Regions from separate parts of the Herminiimonas sp. Marseille-P9896 genome, predicted to be linked through region 2. Evidence: predicted binding sites of a transcription regulator. Region 2 holds the regulator's gene; each other region holds the start of a gene.

Region 1 (5,148 bases), on a different contig from region 2:
AGGAGATGTAATGATGGGCGGGATTTGATAAGACTTGTAAGACTTTGGTTGCGGGGGCAGGATTTGAACCTACGACCTTCGGGTTATGAGCCCGACGAGCTGCCAGACTGCTCCACCCCGCGTCTGAAGATATGAATTATATAGGGTATCGCCGAGCAAAGCAATCTTAATTGCAGCTTCTTTATGCAGTGATACACTGCTCACCTTGTAATCATGTCTGTAATGATCCGGATAACCAGGCTTTTCAACGATTTGTAATCCTTATGAAATTTTGTTCCGAGTGCGCGCACCCAGTAACCTTATTGATTCCCGAGGGTGACAACCGTCCACGTTATGTATGCAGCAGTTGCGGCACCATCCATTACCAGAACCCCAAGATGGTATTAGGCTCCATCCCGGTCTGGGATGAAGACGGTGACATGCGCATACTGTTATGCAAGCGCGCGATCGAACCACGCCTCGGTTACTGGACGCTCCCGGCCGGCTTCATGGAAAACAATGAAACCACCAGCAACGCTGCAATCCGCGAAACCACAGAGGAAGCTGGCGCAAATATCCACCTGCATGAATTGTTTTCTTTATTGAATGTGCCGCATGTACATCAGGTGCATATGTTTTACCGCGCCACGCTGCTCGACCTGAATTTCGAAGCGGGAATTGAAAGCCTCGAAGTCAAATTATTCGCGCCGGAAGATATCCCATGGGAAGACATCGCCTTCCCTACCGTGCACCACACCCTGCAATTTTTCCTGCAGGATCATGCCAACCGCAAGAATGGCGGCTCTTATGGTTTCCACACGATGGACATACTGAAACCCATGTTGAGTCCGGAAGCATTTACTCATACATGATTGATTTCGCGCGCAAACAAAAATGGCGACTCACACTAAATGAGTCGCCATTTTCTTAACGATGATTTTTATTCCCAGCTTTATCACCAATACGTTTCGCGCTCCGGTGTCGCACTGACATTATGTATCGACAAATCAGCACCATTGAATTCCTGCTCCGGATCAAGGCGTATGCCTACCGTCATTTTCAACGCGCCATAAATCAGGAAGCCACCAGCCAGTGCAATCGAAATACCCAGGCCGGTTCCGATCAGTTGCGACATGAAGGAAACGCCACCCAGGCCGCCCAGTGATTTCAAACCAAAGATACCAGCTGCCAGACCACCCCATGCGCCGCACAAACCATGCAAAGGCCAGACACCGAGCACGTCATCGATCTTCCATTTGTTTTGTGTCAGCGCAAAAGCCCAGACAAAAATAAGACCAGCGATAGCGCCTGTTATCAAGGCACCCAGCGGATGCATCACGTTAGAACCTGCGCATACAGCGACCAGACCCGCCAATGGTCCGTTGTGCACATAGCCCGGATCGTTTTTACCAGCCAGGAATGCGGCCAACGTACCACCCACCATCGCCATCAATGAGTTCACTGCAACCAGGCCATTCATCTGCTCCATGGTCTGCGCACTCATCACATTGAAACCAAACCAGCCCACTGTCAGTATCCATGCGCCCAGCGCGAGGAAAGGAATACTGGACGGTGGATGCGCAGCGATCGTGCCTTCCTTGGTATAACGTCCGCGACGCGCACCCAGCAGTAGCACTGCAGGCAAAGCGATCCAGCCACCCACCGCATGCACCACGATGGAACCGGCGAAATCATGGAAGTTGGCACCGAAAGTACTGTTCAGCCAGGCTTGTATGCCGAAGTGCTGATTCCATGCGATGCCTTCAAAAAATGGATACACCACACCAACGATTAAAGCGGTCGCCAATAACTGTGGATGGAAGCGCGCACGCTCAGCAATGCCGCCCGAAATAATCGCCGGGATCGCAGCGGCAAACGTCAGCAAGAAAAAGAATTTGACCAGTTCATATCCGTTACGCTCAGTCAGCACTTCGGCACTGCCAAAAAAGCTCACGCCATACGCAATGCTGTAACCAACAAAAAAATAGGCGATGGTCGAAACAGCAAAATCGACTAATATTTTGACCAAAGCATTGACTTGGTTTTTCTTGCGCACTGTCCCCAGCTCAAGAAAAGCAAAACCGGCGTGCATAGCCAGGACCATGACAGCACCGAGCATGATGAATAATGCGTCTGTGCCGTGTTTGAGTGCATCCATGCAAAAATCTCCCAATATGTGTGCGTAGCGGATAATCGAACGCACCATAAAAGCAAAAATCGTTCCATTTTGGTGATTTTTATAAAGCATTGATTTTTAAAGATAATATTTACTTACCTCAAAGAAACACGGATAACGCACCAAAAATGAACGAAGCAATGAGCCAAAACAGGGAAGCCGCATGATTCCATGGCTGGAAGCGGATGATCCGTTCCCGAATGTTTCCAGCGCCTTAACGGAAGCAGATGGCGCAGCTGGCTTACTGGCGGCGGGTGCCGACCTGTCCCCGGGGCGTTTGCTGGAGGCTTATCGCAACGGGATTTTCCCGTGGTTCTCGGAAGGCCAGCCCATACTTTGGTGGAGCACAGACCCGCGCATGGTCTTGTTCGTCAAAGACTTCAAGATCTCACACAGCCTTAAAAAGAAACTCAAACAAATCCAGCGCAGCATCAACAGTCACGATGGCCGTTGGGAAATCCGCTTCGATCACGCATTTGAGGAAGTCATGCGTGCCTGCGCGGAGCCACGTGATGGCGAAGGCGGCACCTGGATCTCTGATGAAATCGTTGCCGGTTATGTCGGTCTGCATAAGCTGGGTTATGCACATTCATCCGAACTGTGGCTGGAAGGGAAACTGGTCGGTGGCGCTTACGGCGTCAGCATAGGACATATGTTCTATGGCGAGTCCATGTTTGCACGGGTACCCGATGCATCCAAGATTGCATTGAGCTACCTCGTACACTTCCTGGGTAAGCATGGGGTTTCGATGATAGACTGCCAGCAAGAGACCGCGCATTTGGCCTCGTTGGGTGCAGCACCGATCGCACGTACGGAATTTATTTCACGCTTGCGCCAGGCTGCAGGCGGCCCGCAAATAAAAGATTGGCAGCCAATTGCATTGTTTCCGAACTCCTGAAGTATTATTGTTAGAACAGCTGTCTGATATTGATTTAGCCGACGAAGTCGCGAACTCGGAACTTACGAATTCGGAACGAGCGAATTCGGAACTTAACTAAGTACGCAATCATGACGCACCCTAAGGAATTACCGTTCTCCACGCTCCAGTTCTACGCAACTGCACCCTACCCGTGCAGCTATCTGGATGGACGGCAGGCGCGCTCACAAGTCGCCACTCCTTCCCATCTGATCAACGCTGACGTTTATTCCGAACTGGTCAAGAACGGCTTCCGTCGTAGCGGCATCTTCACCTATCGCCCCTACTGTGACGGCTGCCAGGCTTGCACCCCAGTGCGCATCAAAGTCGCGGAATTCGTACCGAACCGCAGCCAGCGCCGCGCGCAGACCAAGCATAGTGATTTGCAAACGTCCGTCACCAAGCTGACCTATCTGGCTGAACACTACGACCTGTATCTGCGCTATCAGACCGCACGGCATGCTGGTGGCGGCATGGACCAGGACAGCCGCGAGCAATACGCGCAGTTCCTGTTGCAAAGCAAAGTCAACACACGCCTGGTGGAATTCCGCGAAGACGACGGCACGCTGCGCATGGTCAGCATCATCGACGTGCTGGACGACGGTTTGTCGTCGGTCTACACCTTCTACGATCCGGCACCACAAAACGCTTCCTACGGTACCTACAACATCCTGTGGCAAATCGCCCAGGCGCAGGCGCTGCAGATGCCCTACATCTATCTGGGCTACTGGATCAAGGAAAGCCCGAAAATGTCCTATAAAACCAATTTCCAGCCGCTGGAAGCCTTGCAACAAGGTGAATGGATCCCGCTTCCGCTCGTCGATCCCTCGTCCACGCGGTAAAATACAGGGTTCGCAAATCAGCTGTTCGCATGCCTGCGCCCAGTTGACCAGCCCTTTGATCTACCAACCTGATCCTTACCGTGTCCGACAAACTTCTCTACGCCCTCGCGCGCCCTTTCCTGTTCGCCATCGATCCGGAAGCCGCCCACAACCTGACCCTGCCAGCACTACGCCGCGCCGCTGCACTGGGCCTGACTTCGTCCATCGTCAAACCAGCGCACGATCCACGTACCGTAATGGGCATCACTTTTCCGAATCCAGTCGGCCTGGCTGCTGGCCTGGACAAGGACGGCGCCTATATCGATGGCCTGGCGACGCTGGGATTCGGTTCGATCGAGGTCGGCACCGTCACTCCACGCGCGCAACCTGGCAACGCGATGCCACGCATGTTCCGCCTGCCGCAGGCAAACGCCATCATCAACCGCATGGGCTTCAACAATGGCGGCGCAGATGCTTTCGTTGCCAACGTCAGGGCTTCGAAGTTTTATCAAAACAAGGAAGGTGTACTTGGCCTGAACATCGGCAAGAACGCCGATACACCGATCGAGCGCGCAGTCGATGATTACCTGATCTGCCTGGAGAAGGTGTACCCATACGCCAGCTACGTGACGGTCAACATCTCATCGCCCAACACCAAAAACCTGCGTCAGTTGCAAGGAGCATCCGAACTGGACGCCTTGCTATCGCAACTGAAAGAAGCACAGCAACGCCTGTCCGACCAACACAAGCGCTACGTCCCGATTGCCTTGAAAATCGCACCTGATATGGAGCTGGAACAAATCCAGACGATCGCGCAAGCCTTGTTGCGTCACAAGATGGATGGCGTTATCGCGACAAATACAACCGTCAGCCGCGACGCGGTCAAGAATCTGAAACATGCCCAGGAAACCGGTGGCTTGTCCGGCGCGCCAGTATTCGAAGCGTCAAATAAAGTCATACGTGCACTCAAGAGCGAGCTCGGTGACGCGCTGCCTATCATAGGCGTAGGCGGCATCCTGTCAGGAAGCGATGCGCAAGCAAAGGTTGCCGCGGGTGCTTCCTTGGTTCAACTGTATACCGGCCTGATTTATCGTGGCCCGGCGCTGGTCAAGGAATGCGCCGCTGCCTTGCACGCCTGAGGACAGATCGCCTGATTTGAATCCGCGCATCCTCGCGCACAAAATCAAAAAGCCCGGACCACTGAGTGGTTCGGGCTTTTTTTATCGTGCAAGCAGTGCTTATTCGACTTCGACTGT
Region 2 (5,148 bases):
AGACGATTTTTATCTGACGCAATCATTTAGAGAACTTTCATGAAACGTTTCTTCTCCGTACTTCTGGTTCTCTGCGGCCTGGGCACTGCCTTGGTCTCCTACGCCGAAAAAGCGGACGCGACCAAGCCCACCAATGTCGAAGCCAATAAAATGGAATACGACGACCTCAAGCAGATCAACACCTTCACTGGCAATGTCGTGTTAACACGTGGCACCATCCTGATGAAAGCCAACAAAATGGTGGTCAAGCAGGATCCTGCAGGCTATCAGTTCATCACTCTGTACGGCTCGTCCGATGCACTGGCGAACTTCAAGCAAAAACGTGATGGTGGCCCCGACCAATGGATAGAAGGCCAGGCCGAACGCATTGAATACGATGACAAGGCTGAAATCATGAAGTTGTACACCAAGGCACGCATGCGTCGCCTGGAAAACGGCAAGCCTACCGATGAAGTTGAAGGTGAATTCATCTCCTACGATACACGCGCTGAATTCTTTACCGTACACAACACCTCAAGCGGCGACAGCAAACAAGGCGGCGGCCGCATCAAGGCCGTGATCCAACCGCGTGCCGCAGATACAAAGGCAAAATAAGATGTCCAGCAAGTTGATCGTCAACGGATTACAAAAAAGCTACGGCGCGCGCCAGGTGGTGCGCGATGTTGCGCTGCAAGTCGAAAGCGGCGAAGTCATCGGTTTGCTCGGCCCCAACGGCGCGGGTAAAACCACCTCCTTCTACATGATCGTGGGTCTGGTACCATCCGACGCCGGACGCATCGAACTGGATGGCGTCGACATCTCACGCCAGCCTATCCACAAGCGGGCACAACTGGGCTTGTCTTACCTGCCGCAGGAAGCATCGGTCTTCCGCAAACTGAGTGTAGAAGACAATATCCGCGCCGTCCTTGAACTGCAGCGCGTCGATGGCAAGCCACTCAATGGTGCGCTACTCGAACAGCGCCTGGATACGCTGCTAGCCGACCTGCAAATCGAAAAGCTGCGCGAGAACCAGGCCATGTCCTTGTCCGGTGGCGAACGCCGCCGTGTGGAAATCGCCCGTGCACTGGCCACCAATCCGCGCTTCGTGCTGCTGGACGAACCATTTGCAGGTGTCGACCCTATCGCGGTGATTGAAATCCAGCGCATTGTGCGCTTCCTGAAAGAGCGCGGCATCGGCGTCCTGATCACCGATCACAATGTGCGCGAAACACTCGGCATCTGTGATCGCGCTTACATCATCAACCAGGGTGCGGTCCTGGCCAGCGGACGACCGGATGACATCATCGCCAACGAATCGGTACGCCGCGTTTACTTAGGTGAACACTTCCGCATGTAAGCGGAAGAAAAAACATCTATGAAGCAATCCCTGCAACTACGAGTCTCCCAACATCTGGCGCTTACGCCACAACTGCAGCAGTCCATCCGTTTGCTGCAGTTATCGACTCTTGAATTGCACCAGGAACTGGAACAAATACTCGCCGACAACCCGATGCTGGAACGTACCGATGATCCGCTGGATCACGCGGTACGCCTGCTGGCAGATGGTGCGATGGGTGCCAGCGGTACTGCACCGGAGGGCGCCAGCGTCGAAGCGAATGCCCAGACGTCGGATAGTGAAGGCGGCTCAGAAGGCCCCGATTTACCGGAAGCCTCGAGTGGCGACAGCGATTGGAGTTTCGACGACGTCGCACGCACCTCCAAGGCGCCGGAAGACGATGATGGCCGACCGCAACTGGAAGCGCATGAAACCACGCTACGCGAACATCTGCTGGAACAAATGCGCGTCACCGTACGCGAACACCGCGACCGCGCCCTGCTCGAACTCATCATCGATGCACTGAATGACAACGGCTATCTGGAAGAAGAGCTGGAAGAAATCCATGCACGCTTGCCGGAAGAACTGGAAATCGAACTGGAAGAGTTGCAGATCTCTCTCAAGATGCTGCAGAGCTTCGATCCACCGGGTGTAGGTGCGCGTGACGCTGCCGAGTGCCTGGCACTGCAAATCAGGCGTATGCCCAAGGTCGCAATGGTGACCCGCCGCATGGCACTGGCCATCGTGGAAAACCATCTGCCGCTGTTTGCGCAGCGCGATTTCAATAAATTACGCAAGGCACTGGATTGCGACGACGAAGACTTGCGCGAAGCACAAGCCATCATCAAGCAATGCAATCCACATCCTGGTTCCATTTTTGCAACTGATGCTTCCGACTATGTAGTACCTGACGTCATCGTCAAGCGTACCCGCAGCGGCTGGCAGGTCATGCTGAACCACGACGTGATGCCACGGCTGCGCGTTAATAGCATGTATGCCAACATCTTGAAGCAAAGCAAGGGCGAGGCATCGCTTGGTTCCCAGTTGCAAGAAGCGAAATGGCTGATCAAAAATATGCGCCAGCGCTTCGACACCATCCTGCGTGTCGCCGAGGCAATTGTCGAACGTCAGAGGAACTTCTTTTCGCACGGTGCAGTCGCAATGAGACCGCTTGTTTTACGTGAAATAGCTGATACACTGGGACTACACGAGAGCACTATTTCACGTGTAACCACCCAGAAGTACATGCTGACTCCCCACGGGATGTTCGAATTGAAATACTTTTTCGGCAGCCATGTCGCAACAGAAGCCGGTGGTGAAGCATCATCGACAGCGATACGGGCACTGATCAAACAATTGATAGGAGCTGAAGACCCGAAAATTCCATTCTCTGATAGCAAGATTGCCGACATGCTGGCAGAACAAGGCATGGTGGTAGCGAGACGGACGGTAGCAAAATATCGCGAAGCCCTGAAAATCCCACCGGTCAATCTGCGCAAGTCGTTGTAGATATCGTCCTTTGTAGTTTTTGTTGTAGTTATACGTTGCTGTGTTCGGCGTAGTCACTTCACAAGACCGCGCATAACCTCCAGTGACTTTCATAGGAGCACTGTATGAATCTCACAATCAGTGGACATCACCTCGAATTGACCCCCGCCATCCGCGAATATGTACAAGGTAAATTGGAGCGCATCAAACGACATTTTGATCACGTTATCGATATTGCGGTCATCCTGACTGTAGACAATCTCCCCGAGAAGGAAAAACGCCAAAGGGCAGAAATTAACTTGCGTGTGAGAGGCAAGGACCTGCATGCAGAAAGCATTGCAGATAATTTATACGCTGCCATTGATACACTGATCGACAAGCTCGATCGACAAGTGATCAAATACAAAACCAAACAGCAAGACCATCAACACGATGCGATCAAACGATTGCCGGATGCGTCAGATGCTGTAACGCCTTAATACAAGGCAGGCCGAGCAAGTCGGTCAGATAAAATGAAGGGCGCAAATTGCGCCCTTTTTTGTTTTGTAATATTCACGGCCCCTCACTTATTCAGCTTTCTTCGCAATGTTTTCGACTGCGCGACCTTCCAGCACGACTTCAATTTTGAGTTGGCTTTTCACCGGCATCCCCGCCACTTTGCCGGGATTGAATTTGGTTTTAGAGAAAGCGTCTTTGATCAGTTGCTGCGCAGACTCGGACAAAGAAGAGTTTTCGATGAGCACATCGTCAATATCACCACTCTCATTGATAAACAAATCCAACACTGCCATCTGCGCCAATCCACTCGCAAAGAGTGCGTCCAAGTCGGGAGAGATATCGACCACCACTGCAGGCTGCTCAGTCAGCTCAGTGGGCTGAAAATAATATGGCTTGGGTAATGCGATGAGATTAAAAAGAGAGGAAGCAGCCGCATCCGCTGACCCGCGTGCTTGCGGCAAAAGATCGGCCTGATCCTTTGAGGCCACGGATTTCTCCACGACATCGGCCGTGCTAGTACGATGGTTAGCAATGTCAGTTTTATCGACATTGATATCTGTTTGCATGGATTTGCCTGCTGACCTTGTTTCCTTCTGTACGCTAAGCAAGTCTACTATCATCGCTGACGATTCTGACGCATAGGTCCCTCCGCCTACACTACCATGTACTGCGTAAACGAAACCCACTGCCAGACCACCATGAACGAAGAGCGACAACAACATCGCTAATCGCTCGGTAGCGGTTTTTTTTCGGATAAAGGCGGGCATTTTCATACAAGAATCTTGACGGGATGATGGCTAGTGCCATCATCCCGCACATCTCACTGTGCGTTCAGGACACGCCAGGAAACACGACGCGTACCGCTTGTCGGGGATGGATCTATCGGTGGCGCCGTAACTTTGGTTCCCCCAAGATCAGTACCGCTCGAAGCACCACTCGACGTCCGGATCAAGGCGCGGACCGTACCATCTGCCTGCATGATCATGACCGGACGCGTCACCAGGCCGGACCCCAGACTGATCCCGCTCACACCATTTGCCGTGCTAATAGGGCCACCTGTCAGATAACTCAACGCATAAACAAAGCTGGCCGCAGTACCGGTAGTAGGTCCGCAAGCACTGACCGTCGAGGCTTGAGGTGTAATCGTCGTGAACAATAGCGTACCCAAAGCCAGCGAAGGATCAGTACTTGAGCGCTCGCCGCCACTCAGGAAGTCCAGGTACCAGCCGTTTTTAGTCGTCCAGTCCACCGCGTTATTGGTGCTGGTACGCACCTCCTGCTGGGCAATACAAACCGTGGACGACGTACCCTCAGGACAAACGCCACTAGTCAATGTCTGTGCCACAAAATTGCTGCTGCCTGTGCGAGGATTGCCGAGCGTCACCGTATCAAGATTATCTTTGATTGCGTAAAAAGATTGTGTGCTGCTATCAGTGACATCAGTGGTACCCAAATAACGTCCCGTACCAACATAGACTACTGGCTTACCACTCAAGGTCGCTATTGCTGGCTTCGCCGTCAGCGGTTGCGCCCTACCAGTCGAATCTGTCAGGCTGACCAATAACTGCGCGTCATACCCCACCGCACCGATGTCATTATTTATATCGAAGCGCCACACATTACCCAACACATCACCACCGTATGCGGCGATAGCAGTACTGTCGGTTGATGATTGCAGTACATGCGCGGTAACACGTGACAATCCACTCGGTGTCGTTGCACTACCAGCACTCGTCGCGATACTTCTGATGAGCTCACCCGTACCTGCATTCAATACATACAAACGACCTTTGCCGACATCCGCACTGACAGTTCCGTCGGTATTGTTATAGCCGGAAGGGAGCAAA
Region 3 (5,148 bases), 520 kb from region 2:
TGTACTTTTTGCGCATCTTGGCCAGCAGGGTGTCGACATTCGACGCCAGGCAATCTTCGCCGGTATTGTCATTGAAGTTGATGCCTTCGCATTTCATGAAGAATGGATTCAGCATCCATGGATCGACATCAATCAGCTTGGCGAATTTTTTGACCACTTCGTCATAGGCGGCAAAGTGATTGGTCTTGCGTCGCACCGCCCAGCCTGCGTGCAAAGGCGGCAGCAGGTTTTGCTCGTTCACGTTTTCCAGTATCGCCGGCAAGCCGGATGACAGGTCATTGTTGAGCAGGATGGTGCAAGGATCGAAGTTTTTCAGGCCGACGCGGCGACCATTCTGCGAACGTTCCAGCGGTTCCAGCGTCAGTGTGGTTCCGTCCGGCAGTTCGATCGGCGTCGGTCCGGTCACATCCGGTGACAGCGAGCCGAGGCGCACATTCAAACCGGTCTGACGGAAGATCTGCATCAGACGCGCGACGTTCTGCAGGTAGAAGGTATTGCGGGTATGGCCTTCCGGTACCAGCAGCAAATTCTTGGCATCCGGACAATATTTCTCGATAGCCGCCATCGCCGCCTGCACTGCCAGCGGCAACATTTCCGGCGAAAGATTGTTAAAACCACCAGGAAACAGATTGGTATCGACTGGTGCCAGCTTGAAACCGGCATTGCGCAAATCGACTGAGCAGTAGAACGGCGGGGTATGTTCTTGCCACTCCAGCCTGAACCAGCGCTCAATGGCAGGGGTAGCGGTCAGGATTTTCTTTTCAAGATCGAGCAGCGGACCGTTCAAAGCCGTGACGAGATGCGGAACCATATAAACCTTATGTGCTGAAACTATCGTTAATTGAAGCTGATTCTAACGGGAAATGCCGCTTGCGTCGTCCGCATTGCAGGCGGATTTGCTCAATTTGGAACACGTAGATTAGGGCTGGAAAGCGTTTTTAAAGACCCAAAACGCTCCGGCAAATGAAAAAAGCGCCCCGCGAGGGGGCGCTTTCTTTGGTGCCCCGCTTGCGCAGGGCCATCACGTTACAACTGTTATCAGGAGTGATAAGCCGTTTCACCGTGGCTGGTGATGTCCAGGCCTTCGCGTTCTGCTTCATCCGAAACACGCAGACCGATGACCAGATCAACCAGTTTGTAGATGATGAAGGCAACCACAGCCGTCCACACTACGGTGATCAGCACAGCTTTGAACTGCACCATCACTTGGTGAGCGATCGAGAAGTCTGCTGCACCGGTACCACCCAGCGATGGAGCAGCCAGAACACCCGTCAGGATCGCACCGACAATACCGCCCACACCGTGTACACCGAATACGTCGAACGCATCATCCGCACCCAGCAGGCGTTTCAGACCGCTCACACCCCATACGCAGACTGCACCAACGATCAGGCCGAGGACGATGGAGCCCATAGGACCGACGAAACCGGCTGCAGGTGTGATACCAACCAGGCCAGCAACTGCACCGGAAGCAGCACCCAGCATCGAAGCCTTGCCTTTGAGCATGGACTCTGTGGTGATCCAGGCCAGGGTAGCAGCGCCGGTTGCCAGGATGGTGTTGATGAATGCCAGGCCAGCAATCGGGTTTGCACCCAGCGCGGAACCAGCATTGAAACCGAACCAGCCCACCCACAGCAGCGAAGCACCAACCATGGTCAATGTCAGCGAATGCGGTGGCATCGCTTCTTTGCCGAAACCGATACGTTTGCCGACCATGTACGCACCAACCAGGCCAGCTACACCAGCATTGATGTGAACCACGGTACCGCCAGCGAAGTCGAGTGCGCCGTCAGCGAACAACAGGCCGGTAGGAGCCCACACCATGTGTGCAACCGGGATGTAGCTGAACGTGAACCACAGGATGCTGAAAGCCAGCACTGCAGCAAACTTCATACGCTCGGCGAAAGCACCAACGATCAGTGCGCAAGTGATAGCCGCGAAAGTCGATTGGAAGGCAATAAACACATACTCAGGAATCGAGCCGGACAGGGTGTCTGGTTTGACGCCATTGAGGAAGAGCTTGCCGAAGGTACCGACAAAGGAGCCACCATCCGCGAACACCAGGCTGTAGCCATACAGGCACCACAGTACGGTGATGGTCGAGAAGATCACGAAGACCTGCATCAACACGGACAACATGTTTTTCGAACGACCAAGGCCGCCGTAGAACAATGCGAGGCCAGGGATGGTCATCAGGATAACCAGCATCGTCGATGTCAACATCCAGGCGGTATCACCCGTATTGAGCACCACTTCTGGCGCCGGAGCAGCTGGTGCTGCAGCAGGAGCCGCTTGCGTTTCGGTCACAACCACAACCGCTTCCGCGGCTGGCGCTGCAGCCGGAGCTGCTGCGTCTTCAGCCATTGCAGGAGCCGAGAATCCGACTGCCAGCAACAGAGCACCTGCAGCAAGGGCACTTGTGAACATTTTTTTGATACTCATCTCATTCCCCTTAAAGTGCTTCTTTACCGGTTTCACCGGTGCGGATGCGGACGACTTGTTGCAGGTCATAGACAAAAATCTTGCCGTCACCGATTTTGCCGGTTCTTGCCGCAGTCTCGATTGCCTCGATCACGCGATCAACGATCGCATCATCAACAGCCGCTTCGATTTTTGTCTTAGGCAAGAAATCAACGACATACTCAGCACCGCGATACAACTCGGTGTGACCTTTTTGGCGACCGAAACCTTTAACTTCGGTAACGGTGATACCTTGCACGCCAATCGCAGACAAGGCTTCCCGCACTTCATCCAGCTTGAAGGGCTTGATAATGGCAGTAATCAGTTTCATGGGAACCTCTTACGTTATTTTTAAAATTAGAATGCTTTGGAGATCGACAAAACAGCTGTGGTATCGCCCAATTTTTTGGTCTTGCCACCGTTGTTAGTCAGCGAGTAGAAACTTTTGTCAGCATCGGTACCAACGACTGCCAGACCAATGGTCGCAAAGCCAAAGTCACGAGCGAGGCTTACCTTGTAATCGGTGTAGCTAGCATTTTCTACATTCTTCACTTTTTGATGTCCGACATGGAAACCCAAAGTGGTTTTATCCATTACTTCGAAATTTGCGTTCAGCTCAAGGTAATTGGAATTCTTGGAATCCGGAGCACCGAAGAAGTCAGACACTGCATGGCTATATTTCAGCGTGAACCATTTGTAGCCAACCGAACCGTATACTTCTGTTGTGTTGTACTTTTTACCGCCAACGATTTGCGCGCCTGGGTAGTAGTAGTACAGAACACCGACATCGGCTGCTACGTCAGGTGTAATATTGAATTTGTAACCACCGTACAGATCCATTTCGATCGAACCATCGGTAAACGAATTGCCACTTACATTCGAGTTCCAGTTACCGACGTAGAAACCGCTGGAGTGTGCGTAGTCGAAACCGCCTTGTACAGCAGGTTGTTTAAAGGTTTGGGAAATACCACGGAAACGATAGTCGCTGACTACAGAAAGGTTGCCAGTAAACGAATGTTCTGGAATAACGTCTTCTGCGTGCGCCAGGCTACCGGCGAATGCACCCATTACAGCAACCGCGATAATCAGTTTTTTCATGATGTTCCCTTTAAAGTTTTGAAAGTAGAAACCAAACATTGGTTGTCTTCGATACATATTTAGCAGGACTCATGCCAGCCTTTTTCATGCTGGTTGTACTATCATTTTTATCGTTTACAGTTGCCGACAGGTACATATCTCCTTCAGAAACATCGAAATATGCACTTTTATAGCACGCTCGCACACGAATCGCACCGTTATGGTGCTAAATATTTTTAAATCAGAGGATCACATGGAAAAGCCTAATTTCTTTAACGAGATGCAAGACAAGATCAACCAGGTGCTGGAAAACTCCCCGGCCAAAGATATCGAAAAAAACGTGAAGGCAATGATGACCCAGGGCTTTTCCAAGCTGGACCTGGTCACGCGTGAAGAATTCGACGTGCAGGCACAAGTACTGGCCAATACCCGCGCCAAACTTGAAGCGCTGGAAGCACAGGTAGCAATACTGGAAGCACAGTTGAAAAAGTAAGGTCGCAGAAGCACACTATATATATGTCGCACTCGATTTAGACCGGCCACCCGCCAGTCCTTATCGTTTGCGTCAGGCAGTATCGATTCAAAGTCGGCATCGGCATCCAATCAAAAACGAGGAGCAAGCCATGCGTATGAGCGATGAAGAATACTTCCGTAGCTGCGTCTCCAAAGAACGCCAACTGGCCCATTTGCTGGGCTGCCACAACGTAGAAGAGTTCTACGAGAATGCCGGTTCACTGTGGGACAACGGCAGACAACTCCCAAAATGGACGCGCGACTGGCAAGCCTGCGGCCCCTTGATTGCTACATATGAGTTAGCAATCACTTACAAGCAAAGTCCTTCTGATCCTCATGGTAAAGCCATACACATAGGCGATACCGTGGTCCACATTTCCGATCACCCGAACAAAGAGCGCGCCTTGATGTTTGCCATCGTCAAGGCAACTATCGCTCATCTGGAGCATGCCAGGCATCACAAGCAACACGCGTTGCACGGTTAGCCATGGCAGCATGCACCGCACTGCCGGTGTATCTACTACGAAGGAAATCACTAGGGGGAGTCACACTATGAAGGCTTATACACGCTGCTACACGCTTGCATCCATTTCATTGGCCGTACTTTTGACTGGCTGCGCGATGCCGCAGCAAGGTGGCAAACAAATACTCTCGACTAACAATATCTACCCGGCAGTCGGGCCATATTCACAGATGGTGGAACACAGCGGCACTATCTATCTGTCTGGCGTACTGCCACTGAACATGGCCGGTAACGCCATCCAGGGCAGCACCATAGAAGAACAGACCAAAGCGGTGCTTGATCACATCGGTGCCAAATTGAAGTCGCAAGGACTTAGCCATGACGATGTCCTGATGAGCACCGTCTACATGAAAGACCTGAACGATTTTGCGAACATGAACCGCGTATATGGTGAGTACTTCAAAAAGAATCCACCAGCCCGCGCTACCGTACAGGTCGCACGACTTCCCCGTGATGTCCTCATAGAAATAGCCGTCATCGCCAAGCGATAGACGGAAGCCGACCAGGCCAGCTCGTCCTGGCCCACAGCAAGCATCGGGAGCGCAGGCTCCCGATCGCAACAGAACCACTTCCCA

The links. The regulator sigma-54, encoded in region 2, starts transcription at its own class of promoters, with help from an activator protein. The targets are predictions, from matches to a motif close to TGGCANGNAANCTGCTTT.
Region 1: H7U06_RS11785 (ammonium transporter) is a predicted target of sigma-54. The motif match lies at 2,187-2,204, and genes of this name have one in related genera.
Region 3: H7U06_RS00345 (TorF family putative porin) is a predicted target of sigma-54. The motif match lies at 3,618-3,635, and genes of this name have one in related genera.

The regions. Positions count from the first base shown of each region.
Region 1 covers NZ_CAJEVT010000003.1:293,905-299,052, reverse strand. Annotated here, with positions in the region: tRNA gene H7U06_RS11795 (tRNA-Met) at 46-122, opposite strand; gene H7U06_RS11790 (NUDIX hydrolase) at 264-851, shown strand; gene H7U06_RS11785 (ammonium transporter) at 935-2,137, opposite strand; gene aat (leucyl/phenylalanyl-tRNA--protein transferase) at 2,319-3,053, shown strand; gene H7U06_RS11775 (arginyltransferase) at 3,164-3,913, shown strand; gene H7U06_RS11770 (quinone-dependent dihydroorotate dehydrogenase) at 3,994-5,031, shown strand; gene clpA (ATP-dependent Clp protease ATP-binding subunit ClpA) at 5,131-5,148, opposite strand, start outside.
Region 2 covers NZ_CAJEVT010000001.1:585,303-590,450, reverse strand. Annotated here, with positions in the region: gene lptA (lipopolysaccharide transport periplasmic protein LptA) at 40-594, shown strand; gene lptB (LPS export ABC transporter ATP-binding protein) at 596-1,336, shown strand; gene H7U06_RS02870 (RNA polymerase factor sigma-54) at 1,355-2,824, shown strand; gene hpf (ribosome hibernation-promoting factor, HPF/YfiA family) at 2,929-3,282, shown strand; gene H7U06_RS02860 (energy transducer TonB) at 3,370-4,074, opposite strand; gene H7U06_RS02855 (pilus assembly protein) at 4,122-5,148, opposite strand, start outside.
Region 3 covers NZ_CAJEVT010000001.1:68,107-73,254, forward strand. Annotated here, with positions in the region: gene gshA (glutamate--cysteine ligase) at 1-811, opposite strand, end outside; gene H7U06_RS00335 (ammonium transporter) at 1,039-2,442, opposite strand; gene glnK (P-II family nitrogen regulator) at 2,453-2,791, opposite strand; gene H7U06_RS00345 (TorF family putative porin) at 2,818-3,558, opposite strand; gene H7U06_RS00350 (accessory factor UbiK family protein) at 3,791-4,030, shown strand; gene H7U06_RS00355 (aminoacyl-tRNA synthetase) at 4,161-4,535, shown strand; gene H7U06_RS00360 (Rid family detoxifying hydrolase) at 4,603-5,064, shown strand.